2 regions of the Leuconostoc aquikimchii genome follow, and region 2 is predicted to be linked to the other one. Evidence: predicted binding sites of a transcription regulator. Region 2 holds the regulator's gene; the other holds the start of a gene.

Region 1 (7,810 bases), 600 kb from region 2:
CTAAGTAAGATGGCGCTGTAGCTCAGTTGGTAGAGCATACGATTGAAGCTCGTAGTGTCGGCGGTTCGACTCCGTCCAGCGCCATAGATGTGCGAAGGTACATTGGTAGAAGTGATGCGAATGTAGTTCAATGGTAGAATTCCAGCCTTCCAAGCTGGCTATGCGGGTTCGATTCCCGTCATTCGCTTTTATGCACCGATGCGCATAAAGAGAGAATGGGCTATTAGCTCAGTTGGTTAGAGCGCTGTGTTGATAACGCAGAGGTCCCAGGTTCGAGTCCTGGATGGCCCATTGGTGAGCAAGTTTCGATTGAAGCTTGCTTTTTTTGTTCGTTTTCGATACAATAAACGTATTAACTTACCATAAGTAGGCTATTTAAGAAAGTTGTTGGATGATGAAAAGCAACGAGCTGAAATTCCAGTAAGTCTCAGTAGTGGGGTAATACCGCTCGGTCATTCACCGTTATCAGATAACGAGTGTTATGTATTAACGTACATAGAATCTGGGTGGTACCACGGAAGCGTATTTTCGTCCCTTATCCTTTTTGGATGGGATGAAAATACGTTTTTTAATATTAAGTATATTATATGGAGGAGAAAGTTATGTTAGATATGAAATATTTGCGTAAAAATATCACGGAGGTCACACAAAAGCTTCAGAATCGTGGTGTTGCACCAGAAAATGTGAGAACATTGTTGACGTTAGACCAAGAGAGACGTGAAACAATTCAAATAGTTGAAAATTTAAAAGCTGATAGAAATACTACATCTGAAAAAATTGCATATGCTAAGCGTAATCATGAAGATGCAAGTCAAATCATTGCAATGATGCAAAAGGTTAGTCAGGAGATTAAAACATTAGACGCGCGCCAGTTAGAATTAAATGAGCAAGTACAAAATTTAGCGGCGCATTTTCCTAATTTAGCGGCAAATGATGTGCCCATAGGACCAGATGAATCATCTAATATTGAGCAACGTGTCTGGGAACCAGCTGATTATCAACAGCGTCCACAGGTGCTATTAAAGACACCCGAATGGTTAAAAGCACATTATGATATTGGTGAACAGTTAGGTATTTTAGACTTTGAACGTGGAGCAAAAGTATCAGGGGCACGCTTTCTTTACTATGTTGGCGATGGAGCAAGATTAGAACGAGCAATTTATAATTTTATGCTGGACGAACATCGTAAAGAGGGGTATACCGAAATGATTACCCCTATTGTGGTGAATGATTCTGCTATGTTTGGTACGGGTCAATATCCAAAATTTCAAGATGATGCTTATCGTGTGGCTGGTTTGGAACAAACGTATATCCCAACAGCTGAGGTACCTTTAACAAACTATTATTCAGGTGAAACACTGCCTACTGCTGATTTACCTATTAAGTTGACAGCATTGTCGCCTTCGTTCCGAAAAGAAGCTGGTGCTGCTGGTAAAGATACACGTGGATTGATTCGCTTACATCAATTTAATAAAGTTGAAATGGTCAAGTTCACTAAGCCAGAACAATCTTATACTGAATTGGAAAGTATGACAGCGAATGCAGAAAACATTTTGCAAAAATTAGAGTTACCTTACCACGTTATTATGCTTTCAACAGGAGATATGGGCTTTTCTGCTGCTAAAACATATGATATAGAGGTTTGGATGCCACAACAAAATTTGTACCGTGAAATTTCTTCGGTGTCAAATACTGAGGATTTTCAGGCACGTCGCATGCATATTACTTATCGAGATGATGATAATAAGTTACAACTTGTGCACACACTGAATGGCTCTGGTTTAGCAGTTGGCCGGACTGTTGCAGCAATTTTAGAAAACTATCAAAACGAAGATGGATCCGTAACAATTCCTCAAGCTTTACGACCATACATGGGTGAGCAAGATAAATTAGTTGCTACGTCACATCATTAATCATGAAAAACCTGTATTTATCAGGCTTTTTTGATATAATTGACAGTAGACTATTGTGCGCAAAATTACACAAATTAAGACTTCAGAGGAGAAACACACGATAAAATAATGTTGTGTGTTAAAAATAATGGCAAATCCAATACGTAAATTAGTTGATAATTCTAAAAAACAATTAAAAGAATTAAGTCATATTGCTGATCAAGTAGAAAGTTATGCTGACCAAATGGCTGCGATGTCTGATGAAGAATTGCAAGCAAAGACGCCAATGTTTAAGCAAATTATTGCGGATGCAATGGCTGATGTAAAGGGCCAAGACAAACAAAATAAAATGTTGGCAAAAACGTTGGATGAGATTTTGCCTCAGGCTTTTGCTGTGGCACGTGAAGGGGCAAAAAGAGTTTTAGGATTGTACCCATTTCATGTCCAAATAATGGGATCTGCGGCGTTACATGATGGCAATTTAGCTGAAATGCGTACTGGAGAGGGAAAAACCTTAACAGCCACGATGACAGTTTATTTAAATGCGTTATCTGGACGTGGCGTTCATGTTGTTACTGTAAATGATTATCTGTCAGCACGTGATGCAGAACAGATGGGCCAATTATATAATTGGCTTGGTTTATCGGTAGGTGTTAACGTTGGTGATTCACCCGCAGATGAAAAACGTGCGGCGTATGACGCCGACATTACGTATTCAACTAACTTTAATATTGGTTTTGATTATTTGCGTGATAATATGGTACGTCGTGCAGATGAACGTGTGATGCAACGTGGCTTGAATTTTGCGTTAATTGATGAGGCTGATTCTATTTTAATTGACACGGCACGTACCCCCTTGATTATTTCAGGACCAGGTTCGGGTGTTTCTCAACTATATGCCCGTGCCGATCGTTTTGTAAAAACATTACAAAACGAGGAAGATTATAAAATTGATGAAGAAGCCAAAACAACGATGTTAACAAATGAAGGCATTCATAAAGGTGAAATTTTCTTCAATTTGGATAATTTATATGATGCTGGTGATACTGCTTTAACGCATCATATTGATCAAGCATTACGAGCTAACTTGAATTATATTAACGATAAAGATTACGTCGTGCAAGCGGGTGAAGTTAAATTAATTGACCAATCAACTGGACGTATTTCAGAAGGCACACGGCTATCAGATGGTCTCCATCAAGCGATTGAAGCCAAAGAAGGCGTGGATATTCAAGAAGAAAATAAGTCTATGGCACAAATTACATATCAGAATTTGTTCCGTATGTATAAAAAGTTGTCAGGTATGACTGGAACCGCTAAAACCGAAGAGGAAGAATTACGCGAAATTTATAATATGGAAGTCGTTACTATTCCGACAAACCGTCCGATTAAACGCGTGGATTACGCTGACTTGCTATATCCTTCAATTCGTGCAAAGTATAATGCTGTTGTTAAAATGATACAGGATTTGCACACTAAGGGGCAACCAATTTTGATTGGTACTGGATCGGTAGAATCTTCTGAACTGTTATCTAAGATTTTGATGGCACAAAATGTACCACACAATGTTTTAAATGCTAAAAATAATGCTAAGGAAGCAGAAATCATTGCGAATGCAGGACAACGAGGGGCTGTCACTGTTGCAACAAACATGGCAGGTCGTGGGACAGATATTAAACTTGGCCCAGGTGTTGCTGATTTGGGTGGCTTGGTAGTTATTGCGACTGAACGACATGAATCACGTCGAATTGATAATCAGTTACGTGGTCGTGCAGGGCGTCAAGGTGATGCAGGATTTTCACAATTCTTTTTATCACTCGAAGATGATTTAATGATCCGTTTTGGCGCTGATCGTATTCGAGTACTTTGGGAACGGATGAATCTTGATGAAGAAGAGACGGTTATTAAGAATCGTTTGATAACACGTTCAGTAGAATCAGCTCAAAAACGTGTTGAAGGTAATAACTATGATACACGTAAGAATGTTTTGCAATATGATGACGTTGTACGTGAACAACGAGAGCTTATTTATCAACAACGAGATATCGTTATTGATGAAAAGAAGTCCCTTGAGTGGGTCTTGATGCCCATGGTTGAGCGGACAATTAATCGTGTTGTAGACGCGCAGACAAAAAGCAAAAAAACAGCAGAGTGGCATTTAGATCAAATCATTATTTTTGCAAATAATGCACTAGTCCGTGATGGTGACGTGACGGTGAAGCAGTTACAAGACTTGTCTCGTGACGAGATTCAGACGACATTGTTGGACTTATCCAAGACAAATTATAAAGTTAAAAAAGGACAGCTATACGACCCAGATCAAATGTTGGAATTTGAAAAAGTTGTTATTTTACGTGCTGTTGATCAACACTGGACGGATCATATTGATTCATTAGACCGTCTAAGACAAGGTGTGGGACTACGTGGTTATGGCCAATTGAATCCACTAATAGAGTATCAAAACGAAGCATTTACAAACTTTAATAAAATGATTGTTGATGTTGAATATGATGCAACTCGAACGTTTATGAAGGCTGAAATCCGTCAGAATTTGAAAGCGTAAACAATAGTTATGGTTTGTTATTAGTAGACGCTCATAATGATTGCTGCTGAAGAAAGCAACATTAAGGATAACAAGCATAGTACACTTTTTTGTTTTGAAGGGACACAGTAATAATGGAAATTATCGATGCAAAGCATGCTGCAGCAGATATTCAAGAAAATATCGCTCGCTTTCGTGGTACATTAGATTTAGAAGCGTTGACAGAAGAAATTGCCGACTTTGAAAATCGTATGACAGAGCCTGGTTTTTGGGATGATAACGTCAAGGCACAAAAAGTAATTGAAGAAAACAACGTATTAAAAAATCGTCGTGATTCATTTTTGAATTTAACGAATCAAGCTGAAGAAATTGAGTTGTTAATTGAGATGCTCTCAGAAGATGACACTGATGTTGAAGTAGTGGCAGAACTTGAAGAAACTGTCGCTAAAGCACAAAAGGACATTGAAACATACAATTTAGAGCAGTTGTTAACAGAACCATATGACGCCAATAATGCCATTTTAGAAGTACATCCAGGATCGGGTGGCACAGAGTCAACTGATTGGGGTGCAAACTTGTATCGTATGTATACACGTTGGGCACAACAACATGGGTTCCAAGTTGACGTTTTAGATTATCACTCTGGTGATGAGGCTGGTATTGATAGTGCAACGATTAAAATTACTGGGCATAATGCTTTCGGCTTTTTGCGTAGTGAAAAAGGCGTTCATCGCTTTGTACGTATTTCACCTTTTGATTCAGCGGGACGTCGTCACACAAGTTTCGTGAGTGTCGAGGTTATGCCAGAATTAGATGACACAATTGAAGTAGAAGTACGTGATGATGATGTTAAAATGGACGTTTTCCGTTCCGGTGGTGCCGGTGGACAAAACGTGAACAAGGTGTCAACTGGTGTGCGTTTGACTCATGAACCAACGGGTATTGTCGTATCATCGACAGTAGATCGTACGCAGTATGGTAATCGTGAATATGCCATGCGTCTGTTAAAAAGTAAACTATACCAACTCGAACTGGAAAAGCAAGAGGCAGAGCGTGCTGCACTAACAGGTGAAAAATTAGAGAATGGCTGGGGATCTCAGATACGTTCGTACGTGCTGCATCCATATCAAATGGTCAAAGATCATCGAACAGACTATGAAACTAATCAACCACAACAAGTATTAGATGGCGATTTAGATCCTTTTATAAATGCTTATCTACAATGGCAATTAAGTTTGAAAAACCCAAATTAAAATGAGTGAAGGTCGAAACAATTAGTTTCGGCTTTTTGAATTATGAAACAAATTAGTTTCTAATGTGCGTGTAATGCGCTATAATATAAGTCAACATTAGACATTAACTGCCTAATAAATGGAGGGCAAAATATGGATACCAACTATACACCAAGTGCACAAAACGTATTAGTTTTAGCACAAGAACAATCTAAATATTTCAAACATCAAGCCGTGGGAACAGAACATTTATTACTTGCCTTAGCTATTGAAAAGGAAGGTATCGCCAGTAAAATACTTGGACAATTTAATGTGGCGGATGATGATATTCGTGAAGAAATAGAACACTTTACTGGATACGGTATGACCACACGCTATGATAAAAATAGTTACTTGCCATATTCGCCAAAAGCCTCTGATATTTTACGTCAGTCAGGTGAGGAAGCACGTACGTTAGGACAGCCAAAGGTTGGCACAGAGCATATTTTGTTGGCACTATTACAGGATGAAAGTATTTTGTCATCACGTATTTTACTTGCCTTAGATGCTAATTTACAAGACATGAAACGTGCTATTTTACGCAAATTAGGCATCACTGATGTGCGCAAACAATTGAAACAACGTGATAAACAACAAACACAAGGGACGCCAACTTTGGATGGATTAGCCCGCGATTTGACACAAATGGCTAAAGAAGGGAAGTTAGATCCAATTATTGGTCGTTCAAAAGAAGTTCGACGGGTTGTTCAAATATTATCTCGTCGTACTAAAAACAACCCAGTGCTAATTGGCGAACCTGGTGTTGGGAAAACAGCTATCGCTGAAGGTTTAGCGCAACAAATTGTTAATGATGATGTGCCGGCAACTTTAAAAAACAAGCGTTTAATGGCTTTGGATATGGGATCATTGGTCGCAGGAACAAAATACCGAGGTGAATTTGAGGATCGATTAAAGAAAATCATTGATGAAATTTATCAAGATGGTAATGTTATTTTATTCATCGATGAATTACACACACTCATTGGTGCGGGTGGTGCTGAGGGGGCAATTGATGCTTCCAACATTTTGAAACCAGCTTTAGCACGAGGAGAATTGCAAACATTAGGTGCGACAACTTTTGATGAATATCAAAAGTATGTCGAATCTGATGCCGCATTGGAACGTCGTTTTGCACCGGTCACAGTGAATGAACCGACACAAGCGGATGCTATTGCAATATTAACAGGTATTCGTCCCAAGTTTGAAGCGCATCATCAGGTTCAAATTGATGATGAAGCCATTGAAGCGGCAGTTAAGTTGTCATCTCGTTATATTACCGATCGTTTTTTGCCAGATAAAGCGATTGATTTGATGGATGAAGCAGGCGCAAAAGTACGTATTGATGCAATTGATAAGCCAACGCCAATGAGCCGAAGTAAGGCACGTTTGGTGGCAGTGACGGCTGCTAAGGATGAAGCAATTACAGCGCTTAATTTTGAAGAAGCGGCCAAGCAGCGTGCAGAAGAAATGAAGTTAAAAACAAAAATCGATAAAATGACTGCAAAATTGTCAGTTGATGAAAATAATGATCAACCCAAATATAATCTACATGTCTCAGCGGAAGATATTAGTGAAGTGATTTCACAGCAAACAGGTGTACCTTTAACACAACTTGAAAAAAGTGAACAACAACGCTTGGTAAACTTAGAAGCTGTTTTGGGTAAACGTGTTATTGGACAAAAAACTGCCATCTCAGCTGTCGCACGTGCAATTCGACGTGCGCGATCTGGCTTAAAGGATCCGAGTCGTCCAATTGGTGCGTTTATGTTCTTAGGGCCAACCGGTGTTGGTAAGACAGAGTTAGCTAAAGCATTGGCTGAAGCTATGTTTGGTAGTGAAGATAATATGATTCGAATTGATATGTCTGAGTACCAGGAAAGATGGTCTTCCTCACGTTTGGTTGGTTCAGCGCCAGGGTATGTTGGTTATGATGAAGGTGGTCAATTAACTGAACAAGTGCGAAATCATCCATATTCTGTTGTTTTATTAGATGAGGCAGAAAAAGCACATCAAGACATATTTAATCTCATGTTGCAGGTGTTTGATGATGGTTACCTGACGGACTCGAAAGGTCGTAAAATTGATTTTAGAAATACAATCATTAT
Region 2 (7,810 bases):
ATGTTAATTTGCTTGTCTCCAACCTTAACAGCTGTGTTTTTTGACAAGATAGTGATACCACGTTCTTTTTCAATATCATTTGTATCCATTGCACGATCACCCAATTCCTTGCGTGAGTCCAATGTATCTGATTGCTTCAGTAGTTCATTAACCAACGTCGTCTTTCCGTGATCGACGTGGGCAATGATAGCGATGTTACGAATATCTTCGCGATTTGCCAATTTCCTAGTGCTCCTTTAATTTAATGCTACTTATCTCACAGCAAAAGCTAGGGTCTGTTGTGCCCTAGCTTTGATGCAACGTTAAAATATCACGATGCGCGCGATTTGTAGCCACTAATACTATGTTAGATGATAACATATCTAGTGGTCTGCCGTCAATATCTGAAACAGATAAACCTAAAGTTTTTGCTAAAACCTGTCCCGCCGCAAAATCCCACGGCATCATTTTAGAGGAATAACCCACAGCTTGACCAGAAATCACACGTAAAAATGATGGTCCTGCAGCACCAATAACGCGATAACCTAAAGCAGCTTTCGCAATTTTATCATAGCCAAACATGCCATATAGTAATCGTGCCCCACTTAACAATACAATCCCATCACTTAATGCATCATTGTTTGGCTGTTCTAATCGTAATTGATTAGCAAAGACACCAATTTGTGGGCCGCCATGATAAACCACGTTATTAACAATATCTAAAATCCATCCCAAAATCGGCTCGTTATCAATATACAGTGCGACCATTACTGCAAAATCTGCCTGTTCTTTAACAAAATTCATTGTGCCATCGATGGGATCTACAAACCACACATTGCCTATCATATCACTTTGGTGATCACCAAAACCTTCTTCGCTAACAATACTTGCCGTTGAATCATACGATCTAATTTTAGCATTCAGAAATTTTTCGTTATCTCGATCAACATTTGTCACTAAATCTCTTGCATCGTGTTTTATCGCAACATCCACATGTTGTTGCATGGCAATTAACGTCCTTTTTCGGACGTCATCTAACCACAATAAAACGGTTTGATTAATATCTTGTATTTCAAATTGACTTAAAGTCATCCCCGCACCTTATCTTTTGTTGTGCTCTGTGCCAATTTCAAAGTTTTATAAATGCTACGCCCAGTTTGACGTTCAAAATCTTTGTCAAATCTTTTTTGCTCGCTTTTAGCTGGTAACACGTCACGAAACTCATTGTATCTTGCTAATAACTTTGATTTTGGCACACCTGCTTCATAAACTTCTAAAACACTATCTACAAGGTTGGATATTTTCACAATATCATCTACTGTCCAATTGCCATCAATTGGTAATATGTAATTTTCACTCATAATTCTATTTTAACATGTTGTACAGTTTGATATACTAATAAAGAGGTAAAAAACATGACAATTCGATTTACAATGGATAAAATTACACGAGATGGTGCACCCGTTTTACGAAAAACTGCTGCCACTGTTCCTTTTCCTTTAAGTGACGAACACGCACAATTGGCTAAAGATATGATGACCTACTTGGTTGTCTCACAGGATGAAACACAAAATGAAACATATGGCCTGCGACCAGGCGTAGGTCTAGCTGCACCACAAGTTGATCAGTCATTGCGTATGGCTGCCATACTCGTGCCTTCACTAGATCCGCACGAGTCTGATGATACGCCTTATTTCAAGGGCACAATATTTAATCCTCTCATTATTTCTGAATCAGTTAAACGTGGCGCATTAGATGTCGGTGAGGGTTGCTTATCAGTTGATGAGGATGTTCCTGGATTCGTTCCTCGCGCTGATCGTATCACAGTGCGATATCAAAATGAAAATGGTGACACAAAGGTTATTAAACTGCGAGATTATCCAGCGATTGTCTTTCAGCACGAAATTGATCATTTACATGGCCACTTATACTATGATCATATTGATTTAAATGCACCTTGGGAAGTTGATGACGAAACAAAATATATTGACTAAATATCAGTCTTTCGTAACAATAATTCATGAGTTAAAAAGATCCCGTACTAATAATTGAACTTTTAAAGATCGCTTTACGCCAACTCTAAAAGTCCAATTACATCATATGGGGTCTTTTAATTTACAAAAAAAATCTGAAAGTTAAAAACAGCCAACTTTCAGATTTTTGTCATACACATTAAGCATACGAGTATTTCTTATAATTTATCAAAAAAACTTTTCTTCTTTGTACCGTCAGTTGCTTCTTGATATGCTTCCAACGCCTTCTTTTGCTCTCTATTCAGCTTTGTTGGTACAGCCAATTTAACAATAACGTATTGATCACCATGACCCGTTCCTTGCAATCGTGGTGCCCCTTTGCCGCGTAGACGGAAACGTGTACCAGTCTGTGTACCAGCTGGAATTTTAAGATTAACATCGCCATGAACTGATTTCACTTGCATTTCAGTACCTAAAGCAGCTTGAACAAAATCAATCGCCTGTTCAAGGTAAATATCTGCGCCTTCACGCTCAAAACCGTCCTTAGATGGTGCAACTTGGAATACAACAAACAAATCGCCTCGTGGTCCACCATTGGCGCCTGACTCACCTTGTTCAGACAAACGCATCTGCTGCCCAGTTTCAACACCAGCTGGCACCGTCACTTTAATTTCATGTGGTCCATCGCCACGATTAAACTTGATAGTTTCTTCCTTACCAAACACGGCCTCTTCAAAGCTCAAACGCATACGGTACTGTAAATCTTGCCCTTTTCGTGGCCGATTTGGATCAAAACCACCACCAAACATTTGGCTGAAAATATCACCCAAATCAGAAAAATCACCAAACCCACCTTGTTGCTGGTAGCCACCAGGCCCACCTTGACCACCAAAGCCACCATTAGCTCCTGCTGGTCCAAATTGATCATACTGTGCCCGTTTTTGTTCAGTACCCAAAGTTTCAAAAGCTTCTTGTACTTCTTTGTACTTCTCTTCAGCACCAGCATCATGATTTAAATCTGGATGGTATTTTTTTGATAGTTTACGGTATGCTTTTTTAATATCATCTTGACTGGCACCTTTATCCACACCAAGACGGTCGTAGAATTCTGTATTATTCACTTACCCGCTCCTTTTAATATTATGTACACGAACCGCACTCAATTGAATGCGGTTCGCTTGATATTTATTAGTAAAGATCAAATTAGTCTTTTTTGTTATCTGGATCAACTTCTTCGAAATCACCATCTACAGTGTTATCATCGGCTGGCTTTGCTTCCCCTTCAGCACCTTCTTGTGGCGCTGCTTGTTGATACAATTTCATAGCCAATTCTTGTGCTGCTTTACCTAATTCTTCAGACTTAGCCTTCAACTCTGTCAAGTCAGCATCATCAGCTGCTGCATCTTCTTTAGACTTTTTCAAAGCTTCTAATGCCTCTTGTGTGGCTTTCTTATCGTCATCACCCAACTTATCGCCAACTTCTTCCAAAGTCTTTTCTGTTGAGAAAATCAATTGATCAGCTTCGTTACGTGTATCAACTGATTCTTTCTTTTTTGCATCAGCTTCTTCGTTAGCCTTAGCATCATTCATCATTTGCTCAATTTCATCATCCGACAAACCGCCTGCGGCCTGGATAGTGATTTTTTGTTCTTTTTGTGTCCCTAAATCTTTAGCAGAAACAGATACAATACCATTACGGTCAATATCAAATGTTACTTCAATTTGTGGTACGCCACGTTGTGCCGCAGGAATGTCTGACAATTGGAAACGACCAAGTGTCTTATTATCCGTAGCCATTGAACGTTCACCTTGTAACACGTGAATATCCACAGCTGGCTGATTATCAGCAGCTGTTGAGAATACTTGAGACTTTGATGTTGGAATTGTTGTGTTACGGTCGATTAACTTTGTGAACACACCACCCATTGTTTCGATACCAAGTGACAATGGTGTCACATCTAACAAGACAACATCCTTAACATCACCAGTAATCACACCACCTTGAACAGCAGCACCTAAAGCAACTGCCTCATCGGGGTTAATTGAATGGTTAGGTTCTTTACCAGTTAACTTTTTAACAGAATCTTGAACAGCTGGAATACGTGTTGACCCACCATTTAAAATAACTTCATCGATATCTGAAAATGACAAACCTGCATCTTTTAATGCGTTCAAAACTGGTTGTTCAGCCTTCTTTACCAAACTAGCTGTAATTTCATTAAACTTAGCACGTGACAATGACGTTTGCAAGTGCAAAGGACCTTGATCACCTGATGCGATAAATGGCAAATCAATTTGTGCTTCAGTCGCTGAAGATAATGTCTTCTTGGCTGATTCAGCAGCATCCTTCAAACGTTGCAATGCTAACTTATCTGACTTCAAATCAACACCATTATCAGATTTGAACTGTGCTGCAAGATAATCAATAACTGCATTATCAAAGTCATCACCACCAAGATGAGTATCACCATTGGTTGACAAAACTTCAAACACACCGTCACCTAATTCAAGGATAGACACATCAAATGTACCACCACCTAAATCATAAACCAAAATCTTTTCATTCTTGTCCAACTTGTCTAAGCCGTATGCCAAAGCTGCTGCAGTTGGTTCGTTAATAATACGTTCAACTTCCAATCCAGCGATCTTACCAGCGTCTTTTGTTGCTTGACGTTGTGCATCATTAAAGTAGGCCGGTACGGTGATAACAGCTTTGTCAACTTTTTCACCTAAATAATCTTCAGCATAACCTTTAATGTATTGCAAAATCATTGCTGAAATTTCTTGTGGTGTATAGTCTTTACCGTCAGCACTAACTTTGTAACCAGCTTCTCCCATATGCGACTTAATTGAGATAACTGTGTCTGGATTTGTAATAGCCTGTCGCTTAGCAACATCTCCAACTTGGCTCTCGCCATTCTTAAATGAAACAACTGATGGTGTTGTACGACCACCGTCTGGGTTTGTGATGATTTTTGGTTCGCCACCCTCAAGGACAGCAACTGCTGAGTTTGTCGTACCTAAATCAATACCGATTATCTTTGACATGAATTTATTCTTCCTTTGCTTTTTAAGTTAAATTTGTCTTTTTTAGGTGTAGTGCGCGTTTCGCTGAATCACCGTAACATCTTTAATTTCGTACTAATAAAATCATTTTGCCACTGCGACCATTGCTGGACGTAGTACGCGATCTTGCAGTATATAGCCTTTTTGCAAAACAGATGCAATTTGATCTGAATCAACTTTATCTGAAGAAACACTTTGAATCGCTTGATGTTTTGTTGGATCAAAATTTTCACCAACTTCACCTGTTGCGGAAATACCATTGTCAGTTAAAGCTTGTACCAACGTTTTTAATGTCATTTCAACACCAGTTTTGATTTGTTGCGCGACCGCATCTTTCGATTCAACCAGTAACGCGCGTTCTAAATTATCAACTGCCGGTAACACTGCACTAGCCAACTTTTGGCCATCATACTTACGTACATTTTGAATTTCACGTGCTTGACGTTGTTGCATGTTTCGAATTTCAGCTTGTGATCGCAGTAATTGATCTTCTAAATCTGATACGCGTTTCAAGGCTTCATCAAGCGCTACTTGCTGAGAATCGGCCGCTTCTTCTACGACAGCATCAACTTTTTCAGTTGCTAAGCCATCATCATTTTCTACTATCTCTTCATTATTTAATTCGTTTTTAGTTTCATCTGTCACGTGAGTGACCTCCTCGTTTATGTATACTCAATCATTTTCTGACTTAATGCCTCACCAAATGCATCCATTAATAATACATTGCGTGCATATGTCATGCGAATTGGTCCTAGTAAGGCAATTACGCCTTCTCCTTGGTTTGGTACGGTAAATGCTCTTGTAATTAAGCTAAAAGGCTTCAACAAGGGTTCGTCAATTTCTTTAGCAATCTTAATAGTCACATGATGCGCCGTGGTCGTTGCAACGCGACGCACATCAGAAGCAGAAATCAAAAACTCTAAGAGACGTTTAACTTCTTTTGTGTCTTGATCATTATCACTAAAGCCTAACACATTTAAACGACCACCAATATGAACTGTATCGCCAATAGACCTGGCTAGCACATCACCAAATAGTTGTAAAAATGCCGCTGGTGTTTTAATCATACGACTCATTTGTGTTGGCAATTCATCAGACTGCATCATCTTCAAAACTTCTAACACCGGTCGGCCATTCATCCGATCATTGATATATTTAATCATACTATCTAATGATGAAACTGCTAATTCACGTGGTAACTTAAAAGTTTGACTCGTTACCTTACCGTCATTAGTTACTAGAACAGCAATTAATAGCTGGTTTTCTAATGGCACTAAACGAAAACCTGATACAACAATATTCAAACGTTCAGGTTTTAAAATAAGTGCCGTTGCACCAGTGAGTTCGGATAACGTCCGTGCCGATTCATCTAACAAATCATCCATTTCATGAAAGTTGCCACGAAACGACTGCATAACCAAAGCGATGTCTTGTTGCGTTGCTGCACGTGCCAACATTAAATTATCAAGATAATACCGGTAACCTGCACGAGATGGGATGCGACCAGCAGATGTGTGCAACTTTTTTATCAATGCTTCTGATTCCAAAGTTGCCATTTCATTACGTATCGTAGCAGAACTCACTTTAATATCAAGTTGCTGTTGAAGACTCTTTGATCCAACTGCACGAGCCGTCTGTGTGTATTCATAAATGATGGCGCTTAGAATTAATTTTTGTCTTTCTGTCAGCATGCCATCACCTCCGTTTTAGCACTCAACGTTTCTTACTGCTAACATTTATAATGATACACTATTTTCAAAAAAACGCAAGCTTTTTAGCACTCTTTTATTTGAGTGCTAAAATAAAAAAATACACATAACGTTAGTCAAGTGCATCAAAGTATTGTCTTGTAGCAATTTCATCTTTTTTTAGTTGACTTATTAATGCTGTCACAGTCTTAAACTTGACCTCGCCTCGAAGATAATTATGCCAATTTATTGTCACATTTTCACCGTATATTTCTTGACTAAAATCTAATATATTGATTTCGACCGTAATTGGACGCGCATCACCAAATGTGACATTACGCCCAATACTTGCCATGCCCAAATACCAGTAATCACCTACCATTATTTTAACAGCATAAATGCCAATAGTCGGCAGCCACTCTAATTCTGGTGTTTTAATATTGACTGTTGGGAATCCCAGTTCACGGCCACGTGCCTCACCATGCATGACTAAACCAGTCGTCTGATGAACACGTCCAAGTTGACGATTAACAATATCCATATCACCTATTTCTAACGCCTTACGAATCAATGACGAACCAATTTTTTGGTTATTATCATCAAGTTCTGGCACCGAAACAACATCAAAACGATTTTTAGCATACTGAGGTAAATGAATCATATCTGCAGTTGTGACATTGCCGCCATATATATGATCAAATCCACCCACAACTGTTATTGGATTTAAACGCATAATAACTTGATCTACAAATTCCTGTGGTTGTAGTTTCGCCAGCTGCGATGTGAATTGCATGACATATATTGTATTGACACCAAGATCAGCCAATAATGCTGCTTTTTGATCAGTTGGTGTTAGGTAACGTAACGGATTGACTAACGTCTTAAATACAACAATAGGATGTGGATCATATGTCAACACAGCCAGTGGGACACCAAGTTTATCCGCTTCGTATTTAGCTTGTTTGATCACTTTTTGATGTCCTAAGTGTACGCCATCAAAAAAACCCATGGCAACGACTTGTTGCGTTGGTGCAGGTTGTATTTTTTTTAAAATTGGATAATGCAATTTAATTATATCAGTCATTATTATTCATTCGTAAACAC

Evidence for each region. The regulator HrcA, encoded in region 2, represses chaperone genes, less so after heat shock. The targets are predictions, from matches to a motif close to TTAGCACTCNNNNNNNNNGAGTGCTAA.
Region 1: a site for HrcA is predicted at 5,791-5,817, ahead of AB3K24_RS08915 (ATP-dependent Clp protease ATP-binding subunit). Genes of this name have one in related genera too.

What each region holds. Positions count from the first base shown of each region.
Region 1 is NZ_JBFPER010000001.1:1,797,279-1,805,088, reverse strand. It holds tRNA gene AB3K24_RS08945 (tRNA-Phe) at 12-84, shown strand; tRNA gene AB3K24_RS08940 (tRNA-Gly) at 117-187, shown strand; tRNA gene AB3K24_RS08935 (tRNA-Ile) at 218-291, shown strand; gene serS (serine--tRNA ligase) at 603-1,913, shown strand; gene secA (preprotein translocase subunit SecA) at 2,041-4,455, shown strand; gene prfB (peptide chain release factor 2) at 4,569-5,687, shown strand; gene AB3K24_RS08915 (ATP-dependent Clp protease ATP-binding subunit) at 5,820-7,810, shown strand, end outside.
Region 2 is NZ_JBFPER010000001.1:1,195,642-1,203,451, forward strand. It holds gene typA (translational GTPase TypA) at 1-221, opposite strand, end outside; gene AB3K24_RS05955 (inositol monophosphatase family protein) at 286-1,071, opposite strand; gene AB3K24_RS05960 (UPF0223 family protein) at 1,068-1,340, opposite strand; gene def (peptide deformylase) at 1,395-1,973, shown strand; gene AB3K24_RS05970 (DnaJ C-terminal domain-containing protein) at 2,171-3,073, opposite strand; gene dnaK (molecular chaperone DnaK) at 3,156-5,000, opposite strand; gene grpE (nucleotide exchange factor GrpE) at 5,103-5,663, opposite strand; gene hrcA (heat-inducible transcriptional repressor HrcA) at 5,681-6,709, opposite strand; gene ribF (riboflavin biosynthesis protein RibF) at 6,840-7,790, opposite strand; gene truB (tRNA pseudouridine(55) synthase TruB) at 7,793-7,810, opposite strand, start outside.